DNA from 2 places in the Paraclostridium bifermentans genome. Region 2 is predicted to be linked to the other one. Evidence: predicted binding sites of a transcription regulator. Region 2 holds the regulator's gene; the other holds the start of a gene.
What was found. The regulator HrcA, encoded in region 2, represses chaperone genes, less so after heat shock. The targets are predictions, from matches to a motif close to TTAGCACTCNNNNNNNNNGAGTGCTAA.
Positions count from the first base shown of each region.

Region 1 (7,789 bases), 750 kb from region 2:
TTAATGGTAACTGGGTTGTAAAAGTAGATAGCATAAATTTAAAAGATGAAAATAAAACACAAGTAACTGATGATATGAAGATAAATACTGTAGCTAATATATTTTTAGCACAAGGCGGAGACGGATTTACTACGTTCAAAGAAACAAACTATGAAGTTATTATGAGTGATTTAGAAGCTTTTGAAAAATATGCTGAAGCATTTTCAAAATTAGATAGTGATAATGATGGAACGATTGGATTAAACAAACCAGATATAAACAAAAATCCTAATTTAGTAAACTTAGATCAGAACTTTGATGGCAAAATTGATTAATTAAAAATAAAAAATTTAAATTAAATACATATTATTTATGATAATGGTTAATATATAATCAGACAGTTAATTAAGGTTGATTGTCAAACCAACGCTTACTACGCAAAAGCTAGATTATATCTAACCTTTTGGTAGTGTCTTTGGGAGTGATGGTGGCTAGGTACTTAAAAAAGTATCGTATTAAATATAATGAATCTACTAGAAATCCTCGGTCTACTAGAGTGCAGTTAGTTTTAGTCTAAAGTCCAAAGGTTAGAGTTCAAGCTAAATTGCAAACTATATTTAATAAAAGTCAAAAGAGGAATAGGATGTAATTAATATTACTCCTAAAAAAAGCACTGATTTTGAAAGTGAATACTATCAAATCAGTGCTTTTGTATTGTATAAATATAATAATAATGACTAGACAATAATTTTAACTTATAAAAAAGATAAATGATTAAAAAGTTTTTAAAAAGATACATATTACTAGATAAAATGGTTAATATATAATCAGACAGTTAATTAAGTTTAATTGTCAAACCAAAACTTACTACGCAAAAGCTAGATTATATCTAACCTTTTGGTAGTCTCTTTGGAAGTTATGGTGACTAGGTACTTGAAAAAGTATCATATTAAGTATAATGAATCTACTAGAAGCCCTCGGTCTACTAGAGTGCAGTTAGTTTTAGTCTAAAGTCCAAAGGTTAGAGTTCAAGCTAAATTGCAAACTATATTTAATAAAAGTCAAAAGAGGAATAGGATGTAATTAATATTACTCCTAAAAAAGCACTGATTTTGAAAGTGAATACTATCAAATCAGTGCTTTTTATATTGAATAAAAGTAAAAAATTTAATTTTAAGAATTTTGTTTATAATCTATTAATAATGGATATATCTATATATAACATAACAATTTATTTATATTAAAGAAAATAATTAAAGATTAGGAGATATAGATATGGCATTAGAAATGGAAAAATATTTAAAAGTAAGAAAAGCTCAAGGACAAGGTGCTAGAACTGTTGAGGAACTTAAAGAAATATCAGATATAGTTATTGAAAGTGAAGAAGAACTTAAAGAAGTAGAAACTCTTATAAAAAATGCATGTAAATGTAAGAATGTATTAATTGAAACAATAGTAGAAGCAGTAAAAAACGGAGCTGATACAGTTGAAAAGGTTGGAGAAGTAACTAAAGCAGGTACGGGATGTGGAAGATGTAAAGGAATTATATCAAACATCATAGAAAATAAAAGATAATTAATTATGATTTTTACTATGGATTCAAGAAGGGATATGTATTAATACATATCCCTTTTTAGTTTGAAAATTTAGGAAAATAAATTTTAAGAATTATTTAAGATTAAGGAAAGATTAGTTTAAGAATTAAATATTAAAATGTATTTATAAACTAACTAAGGAGATGATTAAATGAATATTAAGATATATAAAAAATTAGCTATAGTATTAACTTTATCAATTGTTATTTTCAGTGCCACAGGATGTGAAGCATTAGGAAACTTTAATCTTTTTGAAAAATCAGATTCTGAAAAACACTATTCTATCTCAAGCATATTAGAAGATGCAGCTTCAGCATTTGAAAATATTACTTCTGATGTAATTGGATATACAAAAGACTTTATAGGTGATAAAGATTTCAGAGAAGGTGAGATAGAAAAAATTAAAGAAATACCAAATGAAATTAAAGATAATATTGACATATTTGAAAAAAATTCGAATGGTTTTGGATTAAATGAAAATAATATGATTGTTAAATGGGCTTCTGATGTATACCAAACAATTAAAGATTCAATAGGAAATTTAGTAGATGGAATAAAAATTTAAAATAGAATAAATGATAAATTTAAAGCTACACCTTAATTCATTAAGGAGTAGCTTTGTTTTGTATAAGAACATAAAAATAAAAAAATATATTGACAAAGCTAAATCATAAATATATTATATTAATAACAAGTTATTAGCACTCGATGTTAAAGAGTGATAACAAAATGATTTTAGAAATTATTACTTATAAGTAATTAACATATATTATAGATAACGGAGGTATTGTGTATATGAATATAGAAAAAATGACAGTAAGAGTACAAAAAGGTTTAAATGAAGCTTTTAATATAGCGGTAAAAAATCACAATCAACAAGTGGATGCAATACATCTATTAAGTGCACTTGTAAATCAAGAAGATGGTCTTATTCCAAATATACTAGAAAAGATGAACGTGTCTGTTGATGCATTTAATAACAGCATAAATTCAGAACTTAATAAATTACCACAAATACATGGTGAAGGGATAAATTCACAAGGAGTAACAGCTACAAGAAAGATAAATGAAATTTTAATTAAAGCAGAAGAAATATCTAAAGAATTTAAAGATGTATATATAAGTGTAGAACATGTTATGATTGCAATAATGGAAGTTGAATCAAAAACAAATATAGGTAAGATATTAAAGCAATATAATATAAATAAAAATGACTTTTTAAATGTATTATCAAAGGTGAGAGGAAATCAAAGGGTAGAAACTCAAGATCCAGAAGGAACTTATGAAGCATTAGCTAGATATGCTACAAACTTAGTAGAATTAGCTAAGAAAAACAAGTTAGACCCTGTAATAGGAAGAGATGAAGAAATAAGAAGAGTCATAAGAATATTATCAAGAAGAACTAAAAACAATCCTGTATTAATAGGAGAACCAGGAGTTGGTAAAACAGCTATAGTGGAAGGGTTAGCTGAAAGAATAGTTAGAGGAGATGTTCCTGAAGGATTAAAGGATAAAGTAATATTCTCTTTAGATATGGGTTCTTTAATTGCAGGAGCTAAATACAGAGGTGAATTTGAAGAAAGATTAAAAGCAGTTCTTAAAGAAGTTCAAGGTGCAGAAGGCAAGATAATTTTATTTATAGATGAGATACACACAATAGTTGGAGCTGGAAAAACTGATGGAGCAATGGATGCTGGAAACTTAATAAAACCTATGTTAGCTCGTGGAGAATTAAACTGTATAGGAGCAACTACTTTTGATGAATATAGACAATATATTGAAAAAGATAAGGCTCTTGAAAGACGTTTCCAACCAGTTATGGCGGAAGAACCTAGTGTTAATGATACGATTTCAATACTTCGTGGACTTAAAGAAAGATTTGAAATTCATCATGGAATAAGAATACATGATAATGCTATAGTTGCAGCTGCAAAATTGTCTGATAGATATATACAAGATAGATTTTTACCAGATAAAGCTATAGATTTAATAGACGAAGCTGGAGCTATGATTAGAAGTGAGATAGATTCTCTTCCAACAGAGCTGGATACAGTTAGAAGAAAATTATTAACATTAGAAACAGAAAGAGAAGCATTGCTAAAAGAAAATGATGAGAAAAGTAAAGAAAGACTTGAAAAATTAGGAAAAGAATTAGCTGAATTAAAATCTAAAAACGACGAAATGACTGCTAAGTATGAAAAAGAGAAAAGTCAAATATTAGAAATAAGAAATTTAAAAGCACAGCTTGATGAAGCTAAAGGAAATGTTGAAAAGTATGAGAGAGAATATGACTTTAACAAAGCAGCAGAATTAAAATATGGAGTAATACCTAAATTAGAAGAACAAATAAAGGCACATGAAGAAAAAATGCAAGAAAGCTATGAAAATGCTTTATTAAAAGAAGAAGTAACAGAAAATGAAATTTCTCAAATAGTTGCTAAGTGGACAGGTATACCAGTTACTAAACTTGTAGAGGGAGAAAGAGAAAAACTATTAAAGTTAGAAGATGAACTACACAAAAGAGTAATTGGACAAGATGAAGCTGTAACTGCTGTAAGTAATGCGGTAATACGTGCTCGTGCAGGACTTAAAGATGAGAATAAGCCAATAGGTTCATTTATATTCTTAGGACCTACAGGAGTAGGTAAAACAGAGCTTGCTAAAACGCTAGCTAATAACCTATTTGATAGTGAAGATAATATTATAAGAATTGATATGTCTGAATATATGGAAAAACATGCAGTATCAAGACTTATAGGACCTCCTCCAGGATATGTAGGATATGAAGAAGGTGGGCAGTTAACAGAAGCTGTAAGAAGAAATCCATATTCTGTATTATTATTTGATGAAATAGAGAAAGCACATGAAGATGTATTCAACTTATTCCTTCAAATATTAGATGATGGAAGACTTACTGACAATAAAGGTAAAACGGTAGACTTTAAAAATACTATCATAATAATGACTTCAAATATAGGTAGTTCATATTTATTAGAATCTGGTGAAAATGTTAATGATGAAGCTAAAGAGTTGGTTATGAACGAAATGAAGAGAAGATTTAAGCCAGAATTCTTAAATAGAGTTGATGATATTATAATGTTTAAACCATTAGATAAAGAAGGAATAAAACAAATTATAGACATCTTTATGAAATCTTTAAGAAATAGATTACAAGATAAGAGCATAGAAATTGAAATTACAGAAAGAGCAAAAGACATAATGGTTAACGAAGGGTATGATCCAATTTACGGAGCTAGACCATTAAAAAGATATATAAGCAATGTACTAGAAACTATGATAGCTAAAAAGTTAATAGCAGGAGAAATATATAACGGATGCACTATAGTAGTTGATGAAGAAAATGAAAATATAAATATATCTGTAAAATAGTTTAATGAAATAAAGTTAAAAAGATACTACCTAAATTTAGGTAGTATTTTTTGTGTAATTTTAAATTTTGAGTGACAAAATTGTAACGCCATATAACTTTAAATATAAACGTACCAAATTTTTTTATGCTAAAATAAAAAAAGAATGTAATTTAAATGACTAAAAGAGGGGATTATTATGAAATTTGTATCAATAAGGAAATGTGATGATTATAACTATGAAAATATAAAAAAATCAATAGAGAAAAACTTAGAAGATATTGGCGGAATAGAAAAATATATAAATCCAAATAGCAAAGTATTAATAAAACCAAATTTACTTATGAAAAAGATACCAGAAGAAGCTACAACAACACATCCAATAGTGGTTAAAGTTGTATGTGAAATGCTTCTTAAATTAAATTGTGATATAGTAATTGCTGATAGTCCAGGTGGACCATATACTACATCAGCTTTAAAAGGTATATACAAATCAACTGGAATGAAAGATATAGCGGATGAATTAGGTGTAACTCTAAACTATGATGTGAGTGAAGTAAAAGTAGAAAATGAAAGCTCTAAAGCATTAAGATTTATGGATATAATAACTCCAATAAAAGACGTTGATCATATAATTAATATATGTAAACTAAAGACTCATGGTATGGCTACATTTACTGGAGGAGTTAAAAATCTATATGGATCTATTGCGGGATTAAAAAAAGCAGAAATACATTATAGATTTCCAAGTGAAGAAATATTTTGTGAAGATGTATTATTAGATATATGTTCATATGTAAATCCAACACTAACTATTATGGATGGAATTGTTGGCATGGAAGGAGAAGGACCTTCTGCAGGAAGTCCGAGACATATTGGAACAACTTTAGTATCAACAAGTCCATATGCGTTAGATTCAATAGCCTGCAAACTTATAAATTTAGATATAAACAAGGTTCCAACTGTAAGAGGAAGTATAAAAAGAGGATACATAAAGAATGATTTAAGCGATGTTAAAGCAATAGGTGATGATATAAGCCAATTTGTTGTAAAGGATTTTAAAATACCAAAAACAAGCAAAGATTTTAGATTACTATCATCGACTTTACCTAAGTTTATACATGAACCTCTTACGAAATTATTAACTCCAAAACCAGTTGTTTCTTACAATAAGTGCGTGAAATGTAAAAAGTGTATAGAGGCATGTCCAGCAAAGGTTATAAGTTTAGATTCAAAAATAGAAATAGATTTAAGTAAATGTATAAGATGTTTTTGCTGCCACGAATTATGTCCTAAAAAAGCTATAGACATAAAGCGAAGTATAGTCTTTAAGTTAATAAAATAAAAATAATAATTGGAGAGTAAATATGAAAAGATTTGAATATCAAGTATTAACAATATACCAACGTGGAAGACAGTATTTAAAGAGAGAGATAAATATATAAGTATAAAAAGCTAGTTAAAATAAATTTGTTTATTTTAACTAGCTTTTTAAAATAGTGTTTAACAAAACTATAATGAAATACATATAATAAAAAGTGTCAGTGTAATTTAAAAGTACAAAATTTATTTTAGGGGGAGTGTTTCATGAGGGTAGACTGCAAACTATATGAGTTTAGGGGTGTATGGGTGGCAACAGTATATGATATAGATTGGCCCAAGACAAAAAATGATGCTGAAGCACAAAAGAAAGAATTCATACAGTTATTAGATAAATTGCAAAGTCTAAATTTTAATGTAGTTATGGTTCAAATCAGACCTACATCAGATACTTTTTACAAATCAAAAATCAATCCATGGTCATCGTATCTTACAGGAACACAAGGAAAAGATCCAGGGTATGATCCACTTCAATTTATGTTAGATGAAACACATAAAAGAAATATGCAATTTTATGGATGGTTAAATCCATATAGAATAACTACTAAAGGGACTGATTTAAGTGTGTTAGCAGATAATAATCCAGCAAAATTAAATCCTGATTGGGTTTTGGAATTTAATGATGCACTTTCATATAATCCTGAAGATAGAGAGGTAATAAACTATTTAGCAACTACAGTTTTTGAAATAGTTTCTAATTATAATGTAGACGGAATAATATTTGATGAATATTTCTATCCAGAAGGTTATCCTATGCCAAAATGTGAGTGTAAATGGATTTGTAAATGTGGTTGTTGGGAATGTGTGAATGTTGGAGATTACAGAAGATCAGCCATAAATTATTTAATAAAAACTATATATAGAGTTATAAAAGCTACAAATCCAAAAGTTCAGTTTGGAATAAGTCCTTTCCCAGTATGGAAGAATAAGAGTAGTGATATAAATGGATCTAACACAAATGCACAAGAAGGTTATTATGCTTTATACTCAGACCCTCTAACTTGGATACAAGAAGGAACTGTAGATTTTATAGCGCCACAAATATATTGGGCAACCAACGACAAAAAAAATCCATATGAAACACTAGTGAGATGGTGGTCTAATGTAGTGGAAGGTACAAATGTAAAATTATATATTGCACAAAGTATAAATAAGGCAGAAACAGCTAAAGAGTTAGACAAACAAATTGCTATAAATAGAGAGTATCCAGAGGTTAAAGGAAATATATTATTTAGTTATAGAGATATAGCTAGTAATAATGGAGGTATAGTACAACAATTAGAAAAGGCATATTCAGAAAAGGCATGTATCTTATAAAAAATAGCCCTTATAATAAGATTTATTTAAACAATAGAAATATATGTTTAAAAAAACTATTATAAGGGTTTTTTTATGCTAAATATTTAATTAAATTAAAAATATACATTACAATTAAAATATTTGTAAGTAAACTCAAAAAAGAGTTAA
Region 1 is NZ_CP079737.1:1,445,909-1,453,697, forward strand. It holds gene KXZ80_RS06885 (bifunctional 2',3'-cyclic-nucleotide 2'-phosphodiesterase/3'-nucleotidase) at 1-314, shown strand, start outside; gene KXZ80_RS06890 ((2Fe-2S)-binding protein) at 1,255-1,554, shown strand; gene KXZ80_RS06895 (hypothetical protein) at 1,726-2,139, shown strand; gene clpB (ATP-dependent chaperone ClpB) at 2,370-4,964, shown strand; gene KXZ80_RS06905 (DUF362 domain-containing protein) at 5,142-6,287, shown strand; gene KXZ80_RS06910 (glycoside hydrolase family 10 protein) at 6,530-7,639, shown strand; gene KXZ80_RS17900 (metal-dependent hydrolase) at 7,713-7,789, opposite strand, start outside.
Region 1: the regulator HrcA is predicted to act here: its motif matches at 2,273-2,299, upstream of clpB (ATP-dependent chaperone ClpB).

Region 2 (7,789 bases):
ATTCATAGGTGAAAACTTATCTATGGGAGCTGTTTTAGGTCAAGTTTTAATAGCAGCATTATTCGCATATGATGGATGGATAAATGTTGGATCTATAGCAGGAGAAATGAAAAACCCAGGTAAAGACTTACCAAAAGCTATAGTTGGTGGTTTATCAATAGTTATGGCTGTTTATGTAGTTATAAACTTAGCTTACTTATGGGTTGTACCAGCTAGTGAAATGGCAACAGTAAGTGCTCCAGCATCATTAGTTGCAGAAAGAATATTTGGACCAATGGGTGGTAAAATAGTAACAGTTGGTATATTAATATCTGTATTCGGTGGATTAAATGGATACTTATTAACTGGACCTAGAGTATCTTACGCATTAGCTTGTGAAGGTACATTACCAGGAAGTAAAGCATTATGTAAGTTAAATAAAGGTGGAGTTCCAGCAAATGCAATATTCTTAATGGCAATACTTGCTTGTTTATATGCATTATCAGGACAATTCAACTTATTAACAGATTTAACAATATTCATAATATGGGTATTCTATGTATTAACTTTCATAGGAGTAATGAAGTTAAGAAAAGATCAACCAAACTTAGAAAGACCATACAGAGTGCCTTTATACCCAATAATACCATTAATAGCAATAGCTGGTGGATTATTCGTTATAGTTAACCAATTAATGAATAATACTTTAGTAGCTGCTGGTGGATTAATAGTTACGGCTATAGGGTTACCAGTTTACTCAGTAATGTCAAAAAAACAAAAAAATAATTAATTAATTATTTAAAAATAGATAAAAAAGAGATAGTAATTTTACTATCTCTTTTTTGTATTTAAGAAAATTATTACTTGGTTTATATAGAAATTCAATAAAGGAATGTTTTATGTGAATTTTAGATGAATAAGATTAGAATAGTTATGTTTTGAGGTATAATATATATAATTATATTTAAATATTAAGGAGTAATTATGTTAGGACTATATATACATGTGCCGTTTTGCGCGCAAAAATGTTATTACTGTGATTTTAACTCGTATAAAATTAATAGTAATCAAAAGAAAGAATATCTAATAAATATAGAAAGAGAAATGAAATTTTATAAAGGTGAATTTAAGGACAAGTGTTTTGATACAGTATTCTTTGGAGGAGGAACTCCAAGCATTTTAACTGTAGATGAACTGAAAGAACTTGTTAATAATATAAATGAGAATTTTAATATAAAAAAAGACGCAGAAATAACTATTGAATGTAATCCAGGAACAATAAATAGAGAAAAGCTTGAAGCTATGAAAAAAATGGGTATAAATAGATTGAGTATAGGGCTTCAAACTACTCAAAATTATCATTTAAAATCTATAGGAAGAATACATACATATGAAGAATTTGAGAAAAACTATTACGATGCATTAGATATAGGATTTAAAAATATAAATATAGATTTAATGTATGCGCTTCCAAACCAAAAAACTCAAGAATGGAAAGATACATTGGATAAAATTATAAAGTTAAATCCGTCACACATATCTGCGTATTCACTTATATTAGAAGAGGGAACGAAGTTATATGATATGTATCAAAATAAAGAATTTGAATTACTAGATGAAGATACAGATATAAATATGTATAACTATACAATCGATACTTTAAAAAGACATGGATATAACCAGTATGAAATATCTAATTATTCAAAAGAAGATTTAGAGTGTAAACATAATATTATATATTGGAAGTGTGACAACTATTTAGGGTTAGGTCCAGGAGCGTCAGGATTTATAGGGGATAGTAGATATTCAAATATAGAAGACATATGTGAATACAATAAGTGTATTATGCAAAATATAAGGCCTGTTAGTGAAGAAATAGAATTAACGAAAAAAGATAAGATAGAGGAATTTATATTTATGGGACTTAGAATGAATGAAGGCATAAATATAGATGTATTTAAAGAAAGATTTGATACAGATTTTTATGATATATATCAAGAAGTCATGGATAAGCTTATAAAAAGAGAGCTTGTTAGATTTGACGGAAAAAACATTTCTCTTACTCAAAAAGGAAGAGAAATTTCTAATAGTGTGTTCATAGAATTTTTAAATTAATCAAAAAGTGTTGACAAAGCAAATTTAAAGTGATATAAAATATATATAATCTTTTAGCACTCCAACTAAATGAGTGCTAACAAAAGAGGAGGCTTTGGATTATATGGAATTAAATGAAAGAAAACTAAATATCCTTAAAGCTATTGTTAAAGATTATATAGAAACTGCAGAAGCTGTAGGGTCTAGAACTCTTTCTAAAAAGTATGAGCTAGGAGTTAGTGCAGCTACTATAAGAAATGAAATGGCTGACCTAGAAGAATTAGGATATTTGATTCAACCTCATACCTCCTCAGGGAGAATTCCTTCAGAAAAAGGATATAAGTTATATGTTGATTCTTTAATGAGTACATGTGAATTAAATGATATTGAAAAGCATTTAATAGAAGAGTCAATAAACCAAAACATGAATTATATGAAAGATTTGATACATGAAACATCTAAGTTGATATCTAGGCTAACTAATTACACAACTATAGCTGTTACTAAAAATACATCAAATATTCAAGTTATAAAACATGTTCAATTGGTTGGATTAGATGAAAAAAGTATGGTTTTAATAATAGTTACAGAAAAAGGTGAAATAAAAAATACTATTATATCAACCAATATACAGATTGATCAATCTAAACTTAATTTAATTTCTGATAATCTTACTAAGAAGCTTTCAGGAAAAAATATAACTGAAATTGATGAAGATTTTCTAAACTATATAAAATATGAAATAACAGAAAACTCTTTATTTATTGATAAGCTTATTGATGCACTAAACTTCGATTTTGAAGAAAGCAACACAGCGATATCTTTAAGCGGGGCAACTAATATATTCAATTTTCCAGAATTTAGTGATGTTGTTAGAGCTAAAACATTTCTAAATATGCTGGAAGAGAAAGAAAATATATCGAGTATGCTTAAATCTAAAGGAATACAAAAAGAAAACCTAAATATAATTATCGGAAGCGATAATGAATGTGAGGTAGCTCAAGATTGTAGTATTATAACTGCAACTTACAATATAGATAAAAATGTAGTAGGTAAAATAAGCTTGATAGGTCCAACAAGAATGGATTATTCAAAAGTATACTCTATATTAAATTACATGGGACTACTACTAAACAAAAAATAGTTAGGGGTGTAAGTTTTGGAAAACAATATACAAGAAGAATTACAAGAAGATATAAAAGATAATGCATCAGAGGAAGTAGAAGAAGTTATCGAAGAAGCTATAGAAGAGGCTACTGAAGCTAAAGAAGTAGATGAAGCTGATGAGAAGGATAGCAAGATAGAAGAACTTACAGATACTCTTCAAAGACTTCAAGCAGAGTACGCAAACTATAGAAGAAGAACTCAACAAGAGAAAGAAACTATGGGTGTATTTGCTAATGAAAAAATATTAAATGAATTAATACCTGTTATGGATAACATGGAAAGAGCTATGGATGCTTGTACAGATAAAGAAGATAACATGTATAAAGGCATAGATATGGTGCAAAAACAATTAAAAGCTACATTTGAAAAATTCGGACTAGAAGAAATAGAAGCTGAAGGTCAAGAATTTGATCCAAACCTACACTTAGCAGTTATGCAAGAATCAGTAGATGGAACACCAGCAAACCAAGTGGTTATGGTTTTACAAAAAGGGTATAAATTAAGTACAAAGGTGCTAAGACCATCAATGGTTAAAGTATCTTGCTAACATAGAATAAAAAAATAAAATTGAATTAATATCAATTAACATATAAATTTTTAAGGAGGATATTAAAATGGGAAAAATAATAGGAATTGACTTAGGAACAACAAACTCTTGTGTTGCAGTATTAGAAGGTGGAGAACCTCAAATAATAGCAAATAGCGAAGGAATGAGAACTACACCATCAGTAGTTGCATTTACAAAAGATGGAGAAAGAATAGTAGGAGAGCCTGCTAAAAGACAAGCAGTTACTAATGCAGATAGAACAATAATATCTATAAAAACTCACATGGGAACTGATTACAAAGTTAATATAGATGGAAAAGATTATAGTCCACAAGAAATATCAGCTATAACATTACAAAAATTAAAATCAGATGCTGAAAGCTACTTAGGGCAACCTGTAACTGAAGCTGTTATAACAGTTCCAGCATACTTTACAGATGCTCAAAGACAAGCAACTAAAGATGCAGGTAGAATAGCAGGACTTGATGTTAAGAGAATAATAAATGAGCCAACTGCAGCTGCACTTGCTTACGGTATGGATAAATTAGATCAAGAAAAGAAAATATTAGTATTTGACTTAGGTGGAGGAACATTTGACGTATCTGTACTAGAAATAGGAGATGGAACTTTTGAAGTTTTAGCTACTGCTGGTAACAACAGATTAGGTGGAGATGACTTTGACCAAGTTATAATAGATTACTTAGCTGAAGAATTCAAAAAATCTGAAGGTGTAGATTTAAGAAATGATAAAATGGCGCTTCAAAGATTAAAAGAAGCTGCTGAAAAAGCTAAAAAAGAATTATCTTCAACAATGAGTACAAATATAAACTTACCTTTCATAACAGCTACAGCTGAAGGACCAAAACATCTTAACATAGATTTATCAAGAGCTAAGTTTGATGAGTTAACAGCAAGCTTAGTAGAAAAAACTATGGAACCAACTAGAAGAGCATTACAAGATGCTGGACTTTCAACTTCTGATATAGATGATGTATTATTAGTAGGAGGATCTACAAGAATACCAGCTGTTCAAGAAGCTGTTAAGAAATTCATAGGAAAAGAACCTCACAAAGGTATAAACCCAGATGAATGTGTTGCTGCAGGTGCTGCTATACAAGGTGGAGTTTTAGCTGGAGATGTTAAAGACTTATTACTTCTAGACGTTACTCCATTATCTTTAGGAATAGAAACTATGGGTAATGTAATGACTAAGATAATAGAAAGAAATACAACAATACCAACTAAAAAATCTCAAGTATTCTCAACTGCTGCAGATAACCAAACTGCTGTTGATATACATGTTTTACAAGGTGAAAGAAGTATGTCTTTTGACAACACTACTTTAGGTAGATTCCAATTAACTGATATACCACCAGCTCCAAGAGGAATACCTCAAATAGAAGTTACTTTTGATATAGATGCTAACGGTATAGTACACGTTACAGCTAAAGATTTAGGAACAGGAAAAGAGCAAAAGGTAACTATAACTTCAGGAACTAACTTAAGTGAAGAAGAAATACAAGCAAAAGTTAAAGAAGCTGAGATGAATGCTGAAGTAGATAAACAAAAGAAAGAAAAAATAGAAGCATTAAATCAAACTGAAGCTACTATATACCAAATGGAAAAAACTTTAGCTGATGCTGGAGATAAAGTTGATGCTAATGCTAAATCTGAAGTTGAAGAAGAAATAGCTAAATTAAAAGAATTAAAAGCTAAAGAAGACGTTACAGCTGAAGAATTAAATAAAGCTTTAGAAGAATTAAACAAAAAGTTCCACAAAATAGCTGAGCAAATGTACCAACAAACTGCTCAAGATCAACAAGCACAAGGTGGAGCTGAAGAAGAAGCTAAACAAGATGACAATGTAGTAGATGCTGATTTCAGAGAAGTAGATGATCAAAAATAGTATTTGAAAATCAACGTTACTTGTATATAATAAATATATAAAATTAATAATAGCTTGTAGACGTCTACAAGCTATTGTTATGTAATACGAAGGTGGTGGCAAGCGTGGCTAAAAGAGACTATTATGAAGTATTAGGTGTCGACAAAGGTGCTGATGCACAAACGTTAAAAAAAGCATACAGAAAACTTGCAATGAAATATCATCCAGATAGAAACCCAGATGATAAAGAAGCAGAAGCAAAGTTTAAAGAAGTAAACGAAGCATATGAAGTATTATCAGATGATACAAAGAGATCTAATTATGATCAATTTGGTCATGATGGTGTAAACGGAGGCTTCGGAGGACAAGGCGGATTTGGAGGCTTTAACGGTGGAGCTGGAGGCTTTGAAGATATATTCGGAGATATATTTGGTGATATGTTCGGAGGCGGTTTTGGCGGAGGAAGACCTAGAAGAAGAGGTCCTGAACGTGGAGCTGACATAAAACAAACTGTAACTATCACATTTGAAGAAGCTGCATTTGGAGTTAAAAAATCTATAAAGATAAATAGAACTGAAGAGTGTAGTGAATGTCACGGAAGCGGCGCAAAAGATGGAACATCTAAAAAAACTTGTCCAACATGTAACGGTTCTGGAGAGGTTAGAACAGCTCAAAGAACACCATTTGGAAATATAATGAGTACTAGAACTTGTTCTACATGTAACGGAGAAGGAGAAGTTTTAGAATCACCATGTCCTAAATGTAGTGGAAATGGAAAGATTAGAAAAACTAAAACTATAGAAGTTGATATACCAGCAGGTATAGATAATGATCAAATAATTAAGTTAAGTGGTCAAGGTGACTTAGGATCAAAAGGTGGACCTAGGGGAGACTTATATATAATAGTAAATGTTAAGCCTCATACATTATTTACAAGAGATGGATATGATGTATACTTTGAATTACCTATAACATTTGTTCAAGCTGCACTTGGAGACGAAATAGAAGTTCCTACTTTAGATGGTAAAGTAATGTATAATGTTCCAGCAGGAACTCAAACAGGAACAGTATTTAGATTAAGAGAAAAAGGTATATCAAAAATGAGAGGGAATGCAAGAGGTGATCAATATGTTAAGGTTACAGTTGAAATTCCTAAAAAATTAAATGATAATCAAAAAGAACTTCTAAAAGCATTTGCGGAGTCTTGTGGAGATGAAGTTCATGAAAAAAAGAAGACTTTCGGACAAAAGATAGAAGACTTTTTTAAAGGAAAATAAAAGTATAAGATAAAATGAACTCTAATTAGAGTTCATTTTTTGATGTATAAAAAAACTCTATACAGATAAACAGATTTTATTGAAAATATCTATAAAGTGAAGAGTTAGTTGACTATACTATTTTGTTTATATAACATTTAAAGAGGGGGGATTTTTATGAAAAAATTATTTGATAGCTTAATATTCAAACTCATATTAGCTGTCTTTTTAGGTCTGTTAATTGGACTTTATTCACCAAAATCTTTTATGAATGTTATAGTAACATTAAAGTATATTTTAGGTCAGATAATTTTCTTTGCAGTTCCTTTAATAATAATAGGATTTATAGCTCCATCTGTTGCAAAACTTAAAAGCAATGCTTCTAAACTCTTAGGGTATGCTATAACTTTTGCTTACATATCTTCTATCGGAGCAGCTACATTTTCTGCTATTTTCGGATATATGTTAATTCCAAAATTATCAATACAATCAACTACAGACACTTTAAGAGAATTACCAGCTCTTATATTTCAGTTAGACATTCCTCAAATTATGACGGTTATGAGTGCTTTATTTTTATCAATAATCTTAGGGCTTGCAACTGCTTGGACAAAGGCAGATTTATTTGAAAAACTACTAGATCAATTTCAAGATATAGTTCTTAGTTTGGTAAAAAAAATAGTAATTCCATTGCTTCCAATTTTTATTGCAACTACATTTGCAACATTAGCTTATGAAGGATCTATAACAAATCAATTACCAGTATTTATAAAAGTAATCATTATAGTTCTTATAGGGCATTTTATATGGCTTGCATTTTTATATGCTTTAAGTGGGTTTATGTCGGGGAAAAATCCTATG
Region 2 is NZ_CP079737.1:697,809-705,597, forward strand. It holds gene KXZ80_RS03410 (APC family permease) at 1-769, shown strand, start outside; gene hemW (radical SAM family heme chaperone HemW) at 964-2,094, shown strand; gene hrcA (heat-inducible transcriptional repressor HrcA) at 2,198-3,217, shown strand; gene grpE (nucleotide exchange factor GrpE) at 3,233-3,787, shown strand; gene dnaK (molecular chaperone DnaK) at 3,855-5,693, shown strand; gene dnaJ (molecular chaperone DnaJ) at 5,798-6,949, shown strand; gene KXZ80_RS03440 (dicarboxylate/amino acid:cation symporter) at 7,106-7,789, shown strand, end outside.